Regions from separate parts of the Streptomyces sp. NPDC002958 genome, predicted to be linked through region 2. Evidence: predicted binding sites of a transcription regulator. Region 2 holds the regulator's gene; each other region holds the start of a gene.
The links. The regulator HrcA, encoded in region 2, represses chaperone genes, less so after heat shock. The targets are predictions, from matches to a motif close to TTNGCACTCNGNNNNNCNGAGTGCNAA.

Region 1 (4,589 bases), on a different contig from region 2:
CCACACCGGTCCCGGTCCCGGCGCGGGTACCGACCAGGAACCCGAACGTTCCTCGAAACTGACGGCCCGGCTGGCCCTGGCCATGACCGTCGTCATCGGACAGCTCTGGGGCCTGACCGTCATCATCGACGCCTGGATGGAGGGCCACACCGACACGGCCTGGTGGGGTGCGGGCTTCCTCTGTCTGTCGTTCCTTGTCGTCCTCGGGCTGTGGCTTCTCGACCCGGAGGACCGCTGACCACCGCCGTACCCTGGATGTATGAGCACCGCCCCCGCCCCCGGCCCGCGCGATTCGAAGCCGACCCAGCCGGAACAGCCGAAACCCAGACCGGCTCTGATCTTCGACGATCCGCTGGACCAGCAGTCCGCGGACGATACGGACCGAGGGTGGGGCGAGCGGGCCCCGGCCGGTGGCAGCGCCGCCGATCTGGCGCGCTTCCTCGACGAGAAGCCGCCCCACCACATCTGAGCCCCCGCTCCCCGGTGGTCCGACGACGCTGCTGCCGGTCCTCCTGCCGCGCGTCCCGCTCCGGTGGCCTGACAGCTCATCAGGAGGAATTGTCAGCACAGGGTCACCGCCAGCCTGGCCGAGATACCCGCACCGGCCAGCGATGCCGCCGTGTCCCGGGGGACGGACAGCACGATCAGCGCACCGTCATCCGCGGGGCCTTCGGCCGGGGTTCCCGGTACGTCGGCCACCCGCGCGCCCTTCGCCAGCACCCGGGCATCGGCTCCGGCCCCCTCGGCAGCGATCACATCGACACGGTCGCCCGGCCGTAACAGCCGCACCGTCCCCGCATCAGCGATCCGGACCGGTGCGGACACCAACGGAACCGGCCGCCGCGCCCGCTCCGGCGCCGCCCCTGCCGTACCGCCTGCCCCCGCCCCATGCGTCGCACCGCCGCCCGCGCCGCCCCCGCCCACCCCCGTCGCGGCCAGCGCGGCAGCCGTCACGGCCAGCCCGGCGGCCAAGGCGCGGCGCTGCCGCCACAAAGTCCGCCGCATCCGGTGCCCACCACCTCCGCGCACCCGCAGCGGCTCGAACGCGGGTACACCACAAGGTGGGGGAGCCGGCACCGGAGGCCCCGGAGCCATGGTCGGAGCGGAACGTTCAGAGGGCATGCGCGGGGACGACGGGAACATGGCCAGCACCACCTGCCGTGAGGAGTTTCGGACGGACACCCCTCACGATCCACCGTCCACGAGTTTCCCGCCGAAGACTGTGGACGGCCCCGGCGTTGTGGATAACCCTGTCACCCACCCACGCCGCAACCGTCACCCTCGCACGCCTCCACCGTCACCCACGCACGCCTCCACCGTCACCCACGCACGCCTCCACCGTCACCTACCCACCCCTCTACCGTCACCCACGCACCCCTCTAAGGAAGCTCGATCCCCGTCTCGAGCCCGTCCAGCGCATGCGAGCACGGACAATCGCGATCCGCTTCCGCAGGCAGCGCGGCCACCACGTCGAAGAGCACCGCACGCAGCCGGTCCACATTGGCCGCGAACACCTTCAGCACTTCCCCGTGCGAGACGCCCTCCCCGGCCTCCGCGCCCGCGTCCAGGTCTGTCACCAGCGTCATCGTCGTGTAGCAAAGGCCCAGTTCACGGGCGAGGACCGCCTCCGGGTGCCCGGTCATCCCGACCACCGACCAGCCCATCGCCGCATGCCAGCGAGATTCCGCCCGGGTCGAGAAGCGCGGACCCTCGACGACCACCAGTGTCCCGCCGTCCACCGGCTCCCAGTGCTTCGCACGGGCCGCCGCCAGCGCGGCCCTGCGTCCCTCGGGACAGTACGGATCGGCGAAGCCCAGATGCAGGACGTTCGGCTCCGCGCCATCGGCCCGGGTCTCCCCGTCGTAGTACGTCTCCGTCCGGGCCTTGGTGCGGTCCACCATCTGGTCGGGTACGAGCAGGGTGCCCGGTCCGTACTCCGGACGCAGGCCGCCCACCGCGCACGGGCCGAGCACCTGACGTACGCCGACGGAGCGCAGCGCCCACAGGTTGGCCCGGTAGTTGATGCGGTGCGGCGCCAGATGGTGGCTGCGTCCGTGGCGGGGAAGGAAGGCGACCCGGCGGCCGCCGATCTCGCCGAGGAAGAGGGAGTCGCTCGGCTGCCCGTACGGGGTGTCGACACGCACCTCCGTGACGTCCTCCAGGAAGGAGTACAAGCCCGAGCCGCCGATGACACCGATCTCTGCGTTCGACATGCGATCACAGTAGCGGCGCGGGAAAACGCCGGGGACCCCGCCGAACGGATCGGCGGGGTCCCCGGGAAGCGTGGAGTTCGGCTCAGGCAGCCGACGTGCCACTCGTCGAGGACGACGAGGACGACGAGGAGGACGAGGAGGACGAAGAGGAAGACGCGGCGGGCGCGGAGGAAGCGGACGGCTTCGTGTCCGACCCCGTCGACGACGACGAGGAATCGGACGAAGCGGAACCGGACGCCTTCGCCGAGGACGACGCTGACGTGCTGCTCGACGACGAGCCACGGCTGTCGTTCCGGTAGAAACCGGAACCCTTGAAGACAATGCCGACCGCCGAGAACACCTTCTTCAGGCGTCCTTCGCAGCTCGGGCACTCGGTCAGGGCATCATCGGTGAACTTCTGCACCGCCTCAAGGCCCTCGCCACATTCGGTGCACTGGTACTGATAGGTCGGCACTTGTCTTCCTCCTGGCACTCTCACTCGATGAGTGCTAACAGTCGTCAATGGTAGCTGCTACGGGCCGCTGTTTGCAGTAATGCCTGTCACCTGCCCGGAGGGCAGCGGTCAGGGCTTGGCCGTCATGAGGGCCGCCGGCCTGAGTGAAAAGCTGCCACATTATGTGGCGGAGGAGTCACACTGACGTATTCCGCTGATGCGTCGATGCGAATGATGCGCATGAATCGTCACCCTCCGGCCGCGACAGGATCGCGGTGAACAGCGCCGCGTGCGGCCGTGATGGTCGCGCGGGCCGGTGTCAGTCTCGAACGCAGTGCCACCAGGGTGGCCAGCGCCAGCACGGTTCCCACCAACGGCACCACAAAACCGGTGCTGGCGCCGTGGGCGTCGGCGAGCCGCCCGGCGACCGTCACCGCGCCCGCCTGGCCGAGGGCGACCGAGCCCGTCAGCCAGGTGAACGCCTCGGTCCGGGCGGACCCCGGCACCAGCGCCTCGACCAGTGTGTAGCCGCTGATCAGGGCCGGAGCGATGGAGAGCCCGACCAGCAGCCCGAGCCCCGCCAGCAGGGGCACGGAGTGCACCGCCCACAGTCCGGACGCGGTCAGGGTGAGTGCCGCGTACCCGATGATCAGCCGCCGCCGCGGCCCGCTCTTCCAGGCGATGGCGCCGCAGGCGATCCCGGCCAGCATGTTGCCTGCCGCGAAGACCCCGTACAGCAGACCGTTCGCGCCGGGCCGGCCGATCTCCTCGGTGAAGGCGGTCAGCGAGACCTGCATGCCGCCGAAGACCGCGCCGATCCCCAGGAAGGCCACCGCGAGTACCCGTACACCCGGTATGGACAGGGCGGACGCCTGCCGCTGGGAGGTGCCGGACGCGGTGCCGCGCACCGCGGGCTGGGTGCGGTGCTGCGCGGCGAAGAGCAGTCCGCCGACCAGGGTCAGCCCGGCCTCCGTGATCAGGCCGGCCGCCGGGTGCACCCCGGTGCACAGCGCGGTGGCGAGCACCGGGCCGATGACGAAGGTGAACTCGTCCGTCACCGATTCGAAGGCCGCCGCGGTGGACATCAGCGGTGAGGCCTCGCGGCCCGGTGCAGCGCCCAGTACGGCCGCCCAGCGGGCCCGGACCATCGGTCCGATCTGCGGAACGGACGCACCGGTCGGCACGGCCGCCGCGAACAGTGCCCACAGGGGCGCGTCCGCCAGTGCCAGCGCCGTCAGTGCCGATACGGAGGCCGCGTGCACCAGGACACCGGGCAGCAGCACGGCGCGCTGGCCGAAGCGGTCGGCGAGCTTGCCGGTCTGCGGTGCGAAAAGAGCCATGGAGACACCGGTCACGGCGGCGACGGAGCCCGCGCTGCCGTACGAGCCGGTGGTGTGCTGAACCAATAGCACGATGCCGATCGTCAGCATCGCGAAGGGTTGCCGTGCGGCGAAGCCCGGCAGGAGAAACGTCCACGCACCCGGGGTGCGCAGCAACTGCCCGTATCCGGGGCGGTCGGAGACCGTGGACGCCACGGTCCATGCCTTTCTGCCGCCTGGTGGCCGAGCTCCCGCGGGGCCGGGCCCGCACAGGTGGTGCGGGCTCATGCGGGTGCTGCCGAGAGCTGTCCTCTTCGCGCGGAACTGCGGTAGATGCCGGGCGCTCAGCAGAGGCGGAGGACGCCACGACCGCCATACGGTCGCGCCAGCTCTGCATCAGGCAGAGTTGGTCGTTCAGGTTGGTCGATCGGTCCGGCCGACCCCGGCACAGGGGCCGATCAGTGTGATCGATCAGGTTTCCTTCATGATACAGGCAGATGTCCTTGCATACCTCTGATTGTGTGCCAGGCCCCCGCCCCCGCCCCGCATCGACAATGCTCAGAGTTTCAGTGCTCAGAGCCCAGCGCACCGAGCACCGCGCCCTGAGCCCTGCGCCCCGAGCCC
Region 2 (4,589 bases):
CGGCGCGCAGCCGCTTCACCGATACGGCGTGCCGTCCCTCGGGTCCTTCCAGGACGAACTCGGGCCGGTCGGGGACCTGTTCGACGACAAAGACCGGTGCGGTCACTGCGTACTCCCTGTGCTCACTGCCGCCCGTGCGGCGTCCAGTTCTTCGGCGAGCAGACCGATCAGCCGGCCGGCGGGCAGCTCGCGTGCCATCCGGTGCCCCTGCCCGGCCCACAGGGCCATGCCCTGGGCGTCCCCGGCCTTGGCCGCCGCCTTGCGCAGACCGGAGGTCAGATGGTGGACCTGCGGATAGGCGGCGGGGGCGTACGGGCCGTGCTCGCGCACGAAGCGGTTGACCAGGCTGCGGGCCGGGCGGCCGGAGAACGCCCGGGTCAGGGCGGTCCGTACGAACAGCGGGTTGGTCAGCGCCTGCTTGTGCAGCAGATGCGCCCCGGACTCGGGGCAGACGAGGAACGCCGTACCGAGCTGTGCCGCATCCGCGCCTGCGGCGAGCACCGCGGCGATCTGGGACCCGCGCATCAGCCCGCCCGCGGCGATGATCGGTACCTGTACGGTCTCGCGGACCTGGGCCACCAGGCAGAGCAGCCCGATCCCGGTGCCGTCGGCCTGCGGGTCGTCGCGGTGGGTGGACTGGTGGCCGCCCGCCTCTATGCCCTGGACACAGACCGCGTCGGCGCCCGCCCACTGGGCAGCCTGGGCCTCCTCGGGCGTGGTGACCGTCACGACGGTGTGCGTGCCGACGCCGGCGAACGCGTCGAGGGTGTCGCGGGTCGGACAGCCGAAGGTGAACGAGACGGCCGGGACCGGGTCCTCCAGGAGGATGGCGAGCTTGGCCTCGTAGCCGTCGTCGCCGCTGGAGTCCGGGTCGCCGAGCGGAGTCTCGTACCAGGCGGCCTCACCGGCGAGCTGATGCCGGTACACCTCGACGGCGCTCGGGTCGGCGAGAGCCGGCTGCGGCATGAAGAGATTGACGCCGAAGGGCTGACCGGTCAGCCCGCGCAGCTGCTTGATCTCGTTGTACATGCCGTCCGCCGTCTTGTACCCGGCGGCGAGGAAGCCCAGGCCGCCCGCTTCGGCGACGGCCGCGACGAGCTGCGGGCAGGACCCACCCCCCGCCATCGGGGCCTGCACGATCGGATACCGGCAGAGATCGGTCAACACGGATGACATGACCGCATCGTGTCACGTCCTGAATACCCCGGCGTGCACGGCCTGCGGTCCACTTTGCCTCAAACGCCGGACGGGTTGTCCGCAACCGCCGGACGGACTCGGCGAGCGAGCCCGTCCGGCGGCGGGGAACGGCGTGCGGGGGCGGTCAGCGACCGTTGAAGGCGTCCTTCAGACGGGAGAACAGCCCCTGCTGACCGGGCTGGAACTGGCCGGTGGGCCGCTCCTCACCGCGCATCTTCGCCAGGTCGCGCAGCAGTCGCTCCTGCTCCGGGTCCATCTTCGTCGGGGTCATCACCTCGACGTGCACAATCAGATCGCCGCGTCCGCCACCCCGCAGATGCGTGATGCCGCGTCCGTGCAGCGGGACCGACTGGCCTGACTGGGTACCCGGCCGGATGTCGACCTCCTCCGGGCCGTCGAGCGTCTCCAGCGGCACCTTGGTGCCGAGCGCGCCCGCCGTCATCGGGATGGTGACCGTGCAGTGCAGATCGTCGCCGCGGCGCTGGAACACCGAATGCGGCAGCTCATGGATCTCCACATACAGATCACCGGCCGGTCCACCACCGGGGCCGACCTCGCCCTCGCCCGCGAGCTGGATGCGGGTGCCGTTGTCGACACCGGCGGGGATCTTCACGGTGAGCGTGCGCCTCGACCGGATACGCCCGTCGCCGGCGCACTCCGGGCACGGGGTCGGCACGACCGTACCGAAGCCCTGGCACTGCGGGCAGGGCCGCGAGGTCATGACCTGGCCCAGGAAGGACCGGGTGACCTGCGAGACCTCGCCGCGGCCGCGGCACATGTCACAGGTCTGGGCGGAGGTGCCGGGTGCGGCGCCCTCGCCGCTACAGGTCGTACAGACGACGGCCGTGTCGACCTGGATGTCCTTGGTGGTGCCGAACGCGGCCTCGGCGAGATCGATCTCCAGACGAATCATCGCGTCCTGGCCGCGCCGCGTGCGCGAACGGGGTCCGCGCTGCGACGACGTACCGAAGAACGCGTCCATGATGTCGGAGAAGTTACCGAAGCCACCCTGTCCGAACCCGCCCGCACCACCGCCGCCGCCGGAGGCGGACAGCGGGTCGCCGCCGAGGTCGTAGACCTGCTTCTTCTGCGGGTCCGAAAGCACCTCGTAGGCGGCGTTGATCTCCTTGAACCGCTCCTGGGTCTTCGGATCGGGGTTCACATCCGGATGCAGCTCGCGAGCGAGCCGCCGGAATGCCTTCTTGATCTCGTCCTGAGATGCGTCGCGGCGCACGCCGAGTACGGCGTAGTAGTCCGTGGCCACTTACGACTCCGCCAGGATCTGTCCGACGTAACGTGCCACTGCGCGTACCGCTCCCATCGTTCCGGGGTAGTCCATGCGGGTCGGTCCGACCACGCCGAGTTTGGCGACTGCCTCGTCGCCCGAACCGTAGCCGACCGCGACGACGGACGTGGAGTTGAGCCCCTCGTGGGCGTTCTCGTGCCCGATACGTACGGTCATGCCCGAGTCCTTGGCCTCGCCGAGCAGCTTCAGCAGCACGACCTGCTCCTCCAACGCCTCCAGCACCGGCCGGATCATCACAGGGAAGTCGTGCCCGAAGCGGGTGAGGTTGGAGGTGCCGCCGATCATCAGCCGCTCCTCCGTCTCCTCGACGAGGGTTTCGAGCAGGGTGGAGAGCACGGTGGACACGGTTCCCCGGTCCTCGCTCTCGAAGGATTCCGGCAGATCCTGCACCAGCTGCGGGACGTCCGCGAAACGGCGTCCGACGACGCGGCTGTTGAGCCGGGCCCGCAGATCGGCGAGAGAGGTCTCACCGAACGGAGCGGGGCAGTCGATCATGCGCTGTTCGACCCGGCCGGTGTCCGTGATCAGCACGAGCATCAGCCGGGCGGCCGCCAGTGACAGCAACTCCACATGCCGCACCGTCGACCGGGTCAGCGAGGGGTACTGCACGATGGCGACCTGCCGGGTCAGCTGCGCGAGCAGCCGTACGGTGCGGCCCACGACATCGTCGAGGTCGACCGCGCCGTCGAGGAAATTGTGAATGGCACGACGTTCCGGCGACGAGAGGGGCTTGACGCCCGCGAGCTTGTCGACGAAAAGTCGATAGCCCTTGTCCGTCGGGATGCGTCCCGCGCTGGTGTGGGGCTGGGCGATGAAGCCCTCGTCCTCCAGCACCGCCATGTCGTTGCGGACGGTGGCCGGGGAGACCCCCAGCTTGTGCCGCTCTGTGAGCGCCTTGGAGCCCACGGGTTCCTCGGTGCCGACGTAGTCCTGGACGATGGCGCGCAGCACTTCGAGTCTGCGTTCGCTGAGCATCGCGCACACCTCCAGCTGTTTCCTCGGTGGTTCTCGGGCCGTTCCTGTTTCATTCCCAGGAATCCTCCTGGCACTCTGTCATCACGAGTGCCAGCAATCCTCCGGCCAGTGTACGGCGATCGAGTGGGGGCCTAGCAAGGGCGACCGGTCACGCTACCGCGAGACTGCGCAGGTCGTTGCCGATAGCGTCGCGGTATGGACGCCTCTTGGGAAGAGTTCGGCTGGGAGCGACTCGGTCACGGAGTGGGCCGACGGCGCCTCCCCGGATGGGATGCGACAGTCGCACTGGTGGTCGGAGCGCAGGGAGTGCTGCTCTACGACACCGGATCAACGCTCCGCGAAGGTGCAGAAATACGGGCCCAGGCACAGGCCCTGCTCGGCCGGAGGGTGACGCATATCGCACTCAGCCACCCCCACTTCGACCATGTGCTGGGCACCGCAGCGTTCTCCGGCGCCCAGGTGTACGGAGCGGTCGGCATGGCCGGGCTGCTGAAGCACGGGGCGAACGATCTGTACGCCTCCGCCGTGCGCCACGGAGTGTCCGAACACGATGCGGCGGAGGCCACCGATGCGCTGGTGGCGCCGCACCACGAGGTGTGCGGCGAGTGGACGCTCGATCTGGGCGGCGGCCGTCAGGTGCTCCTGGCGAATGTGGGCCCCGCCCACAGCGGCCACGATCTCGCGGCGCTCGTCCCCGGCTCCCCCACGGTGGTGCTCTGCGGCGACCTGGTCGAGGAATCGGGCGAACCACAGGCGGGCCCGGACGCGGTCCCGTCCCGCTGGCCGGCCGCGCTGGACCGGCTGCTGGCGCTGGGCGGCGAGGACGCGGTGTACGTACCGGGGCACGGGGCGATGGTGGATGCGGCGTTCGTCAGGAACCAGCGCGACCGACTGGCCGTCCTCCCCCATGGCCCTGAAGGCATGGGAGGTGCCCCCTCCGGAGTGTCCTGACCTGTTCGTGTCGTGACGTGTTGTCGTCCTATCGTCATCCGATGCGCAGCTACCAGCCGGACCTGACCCCGCCGTGGAAGAAGTCCGCCCCCGTTCCCGAGGTCCCCGCCGAACCCGACCTGGTCGTGGAGGAGGTCTCCACCGGATTCTGCGGTGCGGT
Region 3 (4,589 bases), on a different contig from region 2:
GATGACGGTCGCACCGGTGAGGGTGGCGATGTCGCCGAGCATGGCCTTGCGGCGGTCACCGAAGCCCGGGGCCTTCACCGCGACGGCGTTGAAGGTGCCACGGATCTTGTTGACGACGAGGGTCGACAGCGCCTCGCCCTCGACGTCCTCGGCGATGATCAGCAGCGGCTTCGAGCCACCGGCCTGGATGACCTTCTCCAGCAGCGGGAGCAGCTCCTGGATCGAGCCGATCTTGCCCTGGTGGATCAGGATGTACGGGTCGTCGAGGACGGCCTCCATACGCTCCTGGTCGGTCACCATGTACGGGGACAGGTAGCCCTTGTCGAAGGCCATGCCCTCGGTGAAGTCGAGGTCCAGACCGAAGGTGTTGGACTCCTCGACGGTGATGACACCGTCCTTGCCGACCTTGTCCATCGCGTCCGCGATGAGCTCGCCGACCTGCGGGTCCTGCGCGGAGAGCGCGGCCACGGCGGCAATGTCGGTCTTGTCGTCGATCGGGCGGGCGGTCGCGAGGAGCTCCTCGGACACGGCCTTGACCGCGGCGTCGATGCCCTTCTTCAGGGCAGCCGGGGAAGCACCCGCGGCAACGTTGCGCAGACCCTCGCGGACGAGCGCCTGGGCCAGCACCGTGGCGGTGGTCGTACCGTCACCAGCCACGTCGTTGGTCTTGGTCGCCACCTCCTTCACCAGCTGGGCACCGAGGTTCTCGTACGGGTCGTCGAGCTCGACCTCACGCGCGATGGTGACACCGTCGTTGGTGATGGTGGGAGCGCCGAACTTCTTGTCGATGACGACGTTGCGGCCCTTGGGGCCGATCGTCACCTTGACCGTGTCGGCAAGCTTGTTGACGCCGCGCTCAAGGGCGCGACGGGCGTCCTCGTCGAACTTCAGAATCTTCGCCATGGGAGCTGAGCTTTCCTCTCGAACGAACTGCGCCCCCGACCACCCGGCTGGTTATTCGCGGGGGCCAGGGGCGCAGAACAGAAGCAAACGTGGGTGAATTACTTCTCGACGATCGCGAGCACGTCGCGAGCCGAGAGGACGAGGTACTCCTCGCCGTTGTACTTCACCTCGGTGCCGCCGTACTTGCTGTACAGCACGACGTCGCCGGTCTTGACGTCGAGCGGAAGGCGCTCGCCGTTCTCGAAGCGACCCGGGCCCACGGCCAGGACGACGCCCTCCTGGGGCTTCTCCTTGGCGGTGTCCGGAATGACCAGGCCGGAGGCCGTGGTCTGCTCGGCGTCGAGCGGCTGGACCACAATGCGGTCCTCGAGCGGCTTGATCGCAACCTTGGTGCTGGCGGTCGACACGATCCGGTCTCCCCCTTCGGAGATCTCACGGGGTAACAGTCTTTGGGTGGCGACCAGGTGGATCCGTCGTCGCGGGTGCCGGACCTGCCAGTCGCACAATACTGCTGGCACTCTCCAGTGGTGAGTGCCAGCACCGAGACTATGACCGCGATTAGCACTCGGTCAAGCGGAGTGCCAATTCAGTCCGTCGTGGCGTCGCGAAAAAGTCCCGCTCGCGCACGGCGCGAGGGGAACCGGCCGCATGCGACGGTCCGGGCAACGCAACGGTCCGGACACATAGGGACAACGCAGGGACGGACCGCGCCGTTCCGTACGACCGCGGGTTCATGCTCGAACCGGCCCTGGGCGGGCGCGGTCCAGGTCCTGGCCGCGCTCCTGCTGTGCCTGATGACGACGCTGGTCGGGCTCGCAGACTACCGCCGGTCACACCCGGCGCCCGCGCCCGCTCCTTCGTACGATCCCGGCCGGTCCGGCCACCAGCGCCTCAGCGGGGGCGACAGCCGAGAGTGCCGGGACTCCGGCAGCTGACGGCAGGCGATGACGACCAGCGACCCGGACGCCCCGTGGTCACCGTGGTCACCGCGGTCACGGTGACCACGGGGCGGATGTGCCTGCGGGCCCGCAGCGGGTGCCGGCTGCGGGTGGGTCACCCTCCGTGCGGCCTTGCGGCCCAGCCGTTCGATCGGGTCCACCGACTGTGCGCACCCGGCAGTGGCGGCCAGGAGCGCACCGGTTGTCAGGAGTCCGGCGAGGAGCCGGTGCGCCCTCCTCATACGTAGTCCTCCAGCCGGGCCACGGCGTACCCCTTGTCCGTGATGGTCTTCATGACCGCCCGGATCAGGTCGGCCATGCTGACGCCCCATTCCTCCCGGCCCCGGAAGTGCGTGAGGATGATGTCGCCGGGGTGCAGGTCCTGGTCCTCCTCGCGCCACTCCATGTGGTCCGGGAACGCCTCCGCGTTCCAGAGCGGCACGGCCTTGATGCCGCAGGACTTCGCGATGCGGAGCGTGTCCCCGTTGTAGTTGCCGTACGGCGGGCGGAAGAGGGTGGGGCGCTTGCCGTACTGCTGCTCGATGACGGCCTGCTGGTCGCAGATCTCGCTTCTCTGCTCGGGGTACGAGAGCCCTGGCAGATAGGGGTGGTTGAGCGTGTGGTTGTTGAGGCCGACGCCCAGTCGCTGCATCTCCAGGAAGTACCCGTAGCTGTCGCGCACCAGGTAGTCGCTGAGGAACGCGCTGTACGGGATGTCCAGCTCGTCCATCATCTGGAGCAGTTCGGGGTCCTTCTCGGCACCGTCGTCCACCGTCAGGAAGACGATCCGGTCCTTGGTCGGGACGGTGGTGAAGACCGGCGGCAGCGAGTCGTCGCCATCACTGACCTCGAACCCCTCGCGGGTGGTGATGTGCGGCTTCACGGCGGGCGGCGGGGGTGCGATCAGCGGCGGCCTGTCCAGCCCCCATTTCTTGGCGAGTGCCGCCCGTACGGCCGGACTGAACCTCGCGTTCTCGCGGGACCCGGCGGGTGCGCCATAGCCGGCCCGCTGTCCGGGGCCCGCATTCTGCCCGGGACCGCCCGGGGGGCCGGCGGCGGGCCGGGGCAGGAGCCCGTCGCCGAACCCCCGGCCGCCGGTTTCGGAGGCACAGCCGGAGCCGATGGCCAGGAGCACGGCCAGGACCGCGCAGACCGGCCGGTACCTGCCAAGGCCCCGCCCGCGCCCGGGTTCGAGTGCGCCCGATTCACTCCTTTTCATGGCCGATCTTCCTTTTGTCGTACAAAGTTGTATGGCGCCGCATCCTGCCAGGACGTGAGGGGCGTCCCCGCCCGACACCGCCACCGGGTCCGCCGGTCAACCCGGCTGGCTCACAATGGGACGGGTGAACGCTCTCGACCCGAACGACCCGTCCGACGCCGACGACCGGTCCGACGCTCCCGACCCGTCCGACGCCGACGACCCCCTCGCCGCCTTCCTGGCCCTGCGCACCCCCGAGGGCGCGGCGCTCCTGGACGGGCTGCGGTCCTACGACCCCGCCCAGGAGCTCGCCACCGCCACCCGGCTGCGCCGCACCCACCCCGCCTCCCTGGTCTCGGCGGCACTGGGGCAGGCGCGGCTGCGACAGCGGGCGGTGGCGAAGTTCGGTGCCGAGGACGCGTACCGGATGTTCTTCACGCCCAACGGCGTCGAGCAGGCGACCCGTACATCGGTGGCCACCCATCGCGCGCAGCGGTTCGTGGAGGCGGGCGGGGTACGGAGCGTCGCCGACCTCTGCTGCGGGATCGGCGGCGACGCGATCGCGTTCGCGCGGGCGGGCATCTCCGTCCTCGCGGTCGACCGCGACCCGCTGACCGCCGAGGTGGCCCGCGCCAACGCCGCCGCGCTCGGCCTGGACGGGTTGATCGAGGTGCGGTGCGCCGATGTCACCGAGATCGACACCTCGCCGTACGACGCGGTCTTCGTCGACCCGGCCCGGCGCGGCGGAAGGGGCAGAATCTTCGACCCGGAGGCGTACTCGCCGCCGCTCTCCTGGGCGACCGGCGCCGCGCTCGCGGCCCCCCGAGCCGCGCTGAAGATCGCTCCGGGCATCCCGCACGAGGCGATCCCGGCGCAGGCGGAGGCGGAGTGGATCTCGGACGGCGGCGATGTGAAGGAGGCGGTGCTCTGGTTCGGCGAGGGCTTCGCACCCGGTTCGTACCGCGCCACCGTGCTCCCGGCCCGCGCCGCCCTGTGGTCCGCGGCCCCGCTGCCCGCCCCGCCCGTCGGACCGGTCGGCCGCTATCTGTACGAGCCGGACGGCGCCGTCATCCGTGCCCATCTGGTCGCCGACATCGTGGCGCGGTGCGACGGCCGGCTGATCGACGAGACCATCGCGTACATCACGAGCGACGAGCCGTACGAGTCCCCGTACACCTCCGCGTACGAGATCACCGACCGGCTGCCGTTCAACATGAAAAAGCTGAAGGCCCTGCTGCGGGAGCGCAAGGTCGGCGTCCTGACGGTGAAGAAGCGCGGCTCGGCGGTCGAACCGGAGGAAGTGCGCCGCAGGATGAAGCTCCAGGGGCCGAACTCCGCGACGGTCTTCCTGACCCGGGTGGCCGGAGCCCCGACGATGCTGATCGGCCATCCGGTGACCGGCCCCGCCTGACCGGGGGGCGGTTGGCCCCGGACAGGGTCCGGGGTCAGCGGTGCGTGCCGCCCCGGATGGAGAGCAACGGCTCCGGAGCGGGTGACCCGATCAGCACCCGCAGCACCCAACGGCGGTGGGCGAACGCCTTGGTGACACC

Region 1: the regulator HrcA is predicted to act here: its motif matches at 2,679-2,705, upstream of ACZ3IC_RS00830 (FmdB family zinc ribbon protein).
Region 3: the regulator HrcA is predicted to act here: its motif matches at 1,462-1,488, upstream of groES (co-chaperone GroES).

The regions. Positions count from the first base shown of each region.
Region 1 is NZ_JBVHDS010000001.1:168,160-172,748, forward strand. It holds gene ACZ3IC_RS00810 (hypothetical protein) at 1-238, shown strand, start outside; gene ACZ3IC_RS00815 (hypothetical protein) at 260-469, shown strand; gene ACZ3IC_RS00820 (hypothetical protein) at 562-1,143, opposite strand; gene ACZ3IC_RS00825 (S-methyl-5'-thioadenosine phosphorylase) at 1,380-2,213, opposite strand; gene ACZ3IC_RS00830 (FmdB family zinc ribbon protein) at 2,296-2,667, opposite strand; gene ACZ3IC_RS00835 (MFS transporter) at 2,895-4,181, opposite strand.
Region 2 is NZ_JBVHDS010000008.1:214,118-218,706, reverse strand. It holds gene ACZ3IC_RS17260 (16S rRNA (uracil(1498)-N(3))-methyltransferase) at 1-106, opposite strand, end outside; gene ACZ3IC_RS17255 (nitronate monooxygenase) at 103-1,176, opposite strand; gene dnaJ (molecular chaperone DnaJ) at 1,322-2,461, opposite strand; gene hrcA (heat-inducible transcriptional repressor HrcA) at 2,462-3,478, opposite strand; gene ACZ3IC_RS17240 (MBL fold metallo-hydrolase) at 3,674-4,429, shown strand; gene ACZ3IC_RS17235 (DUF3097 domain-containing protein) at 4,471-4,589, shown strand, end outside.
Region 3 is NZ_JBVHDS010000001.1:348,428-353,016, reverse strand. It holds gene groL (chaperonin GroEL) at 1-903, opposite strand, end outside; gene groES (co-chaperone GroES) at 1,002-1,310, opposite strand; gene ACZ3IC_RS01700 (polysaccharide deacetylase family protein) at 2,080-3,060, opposite strand; gene ACZ3IC_RS01695 (THUMP-like domain-containing protein) at 3,176-4,450, shown strand; gene ACZ3IC_RS01690 (hypothetical protein) at 4,485-4,589, opposite strand, start outside.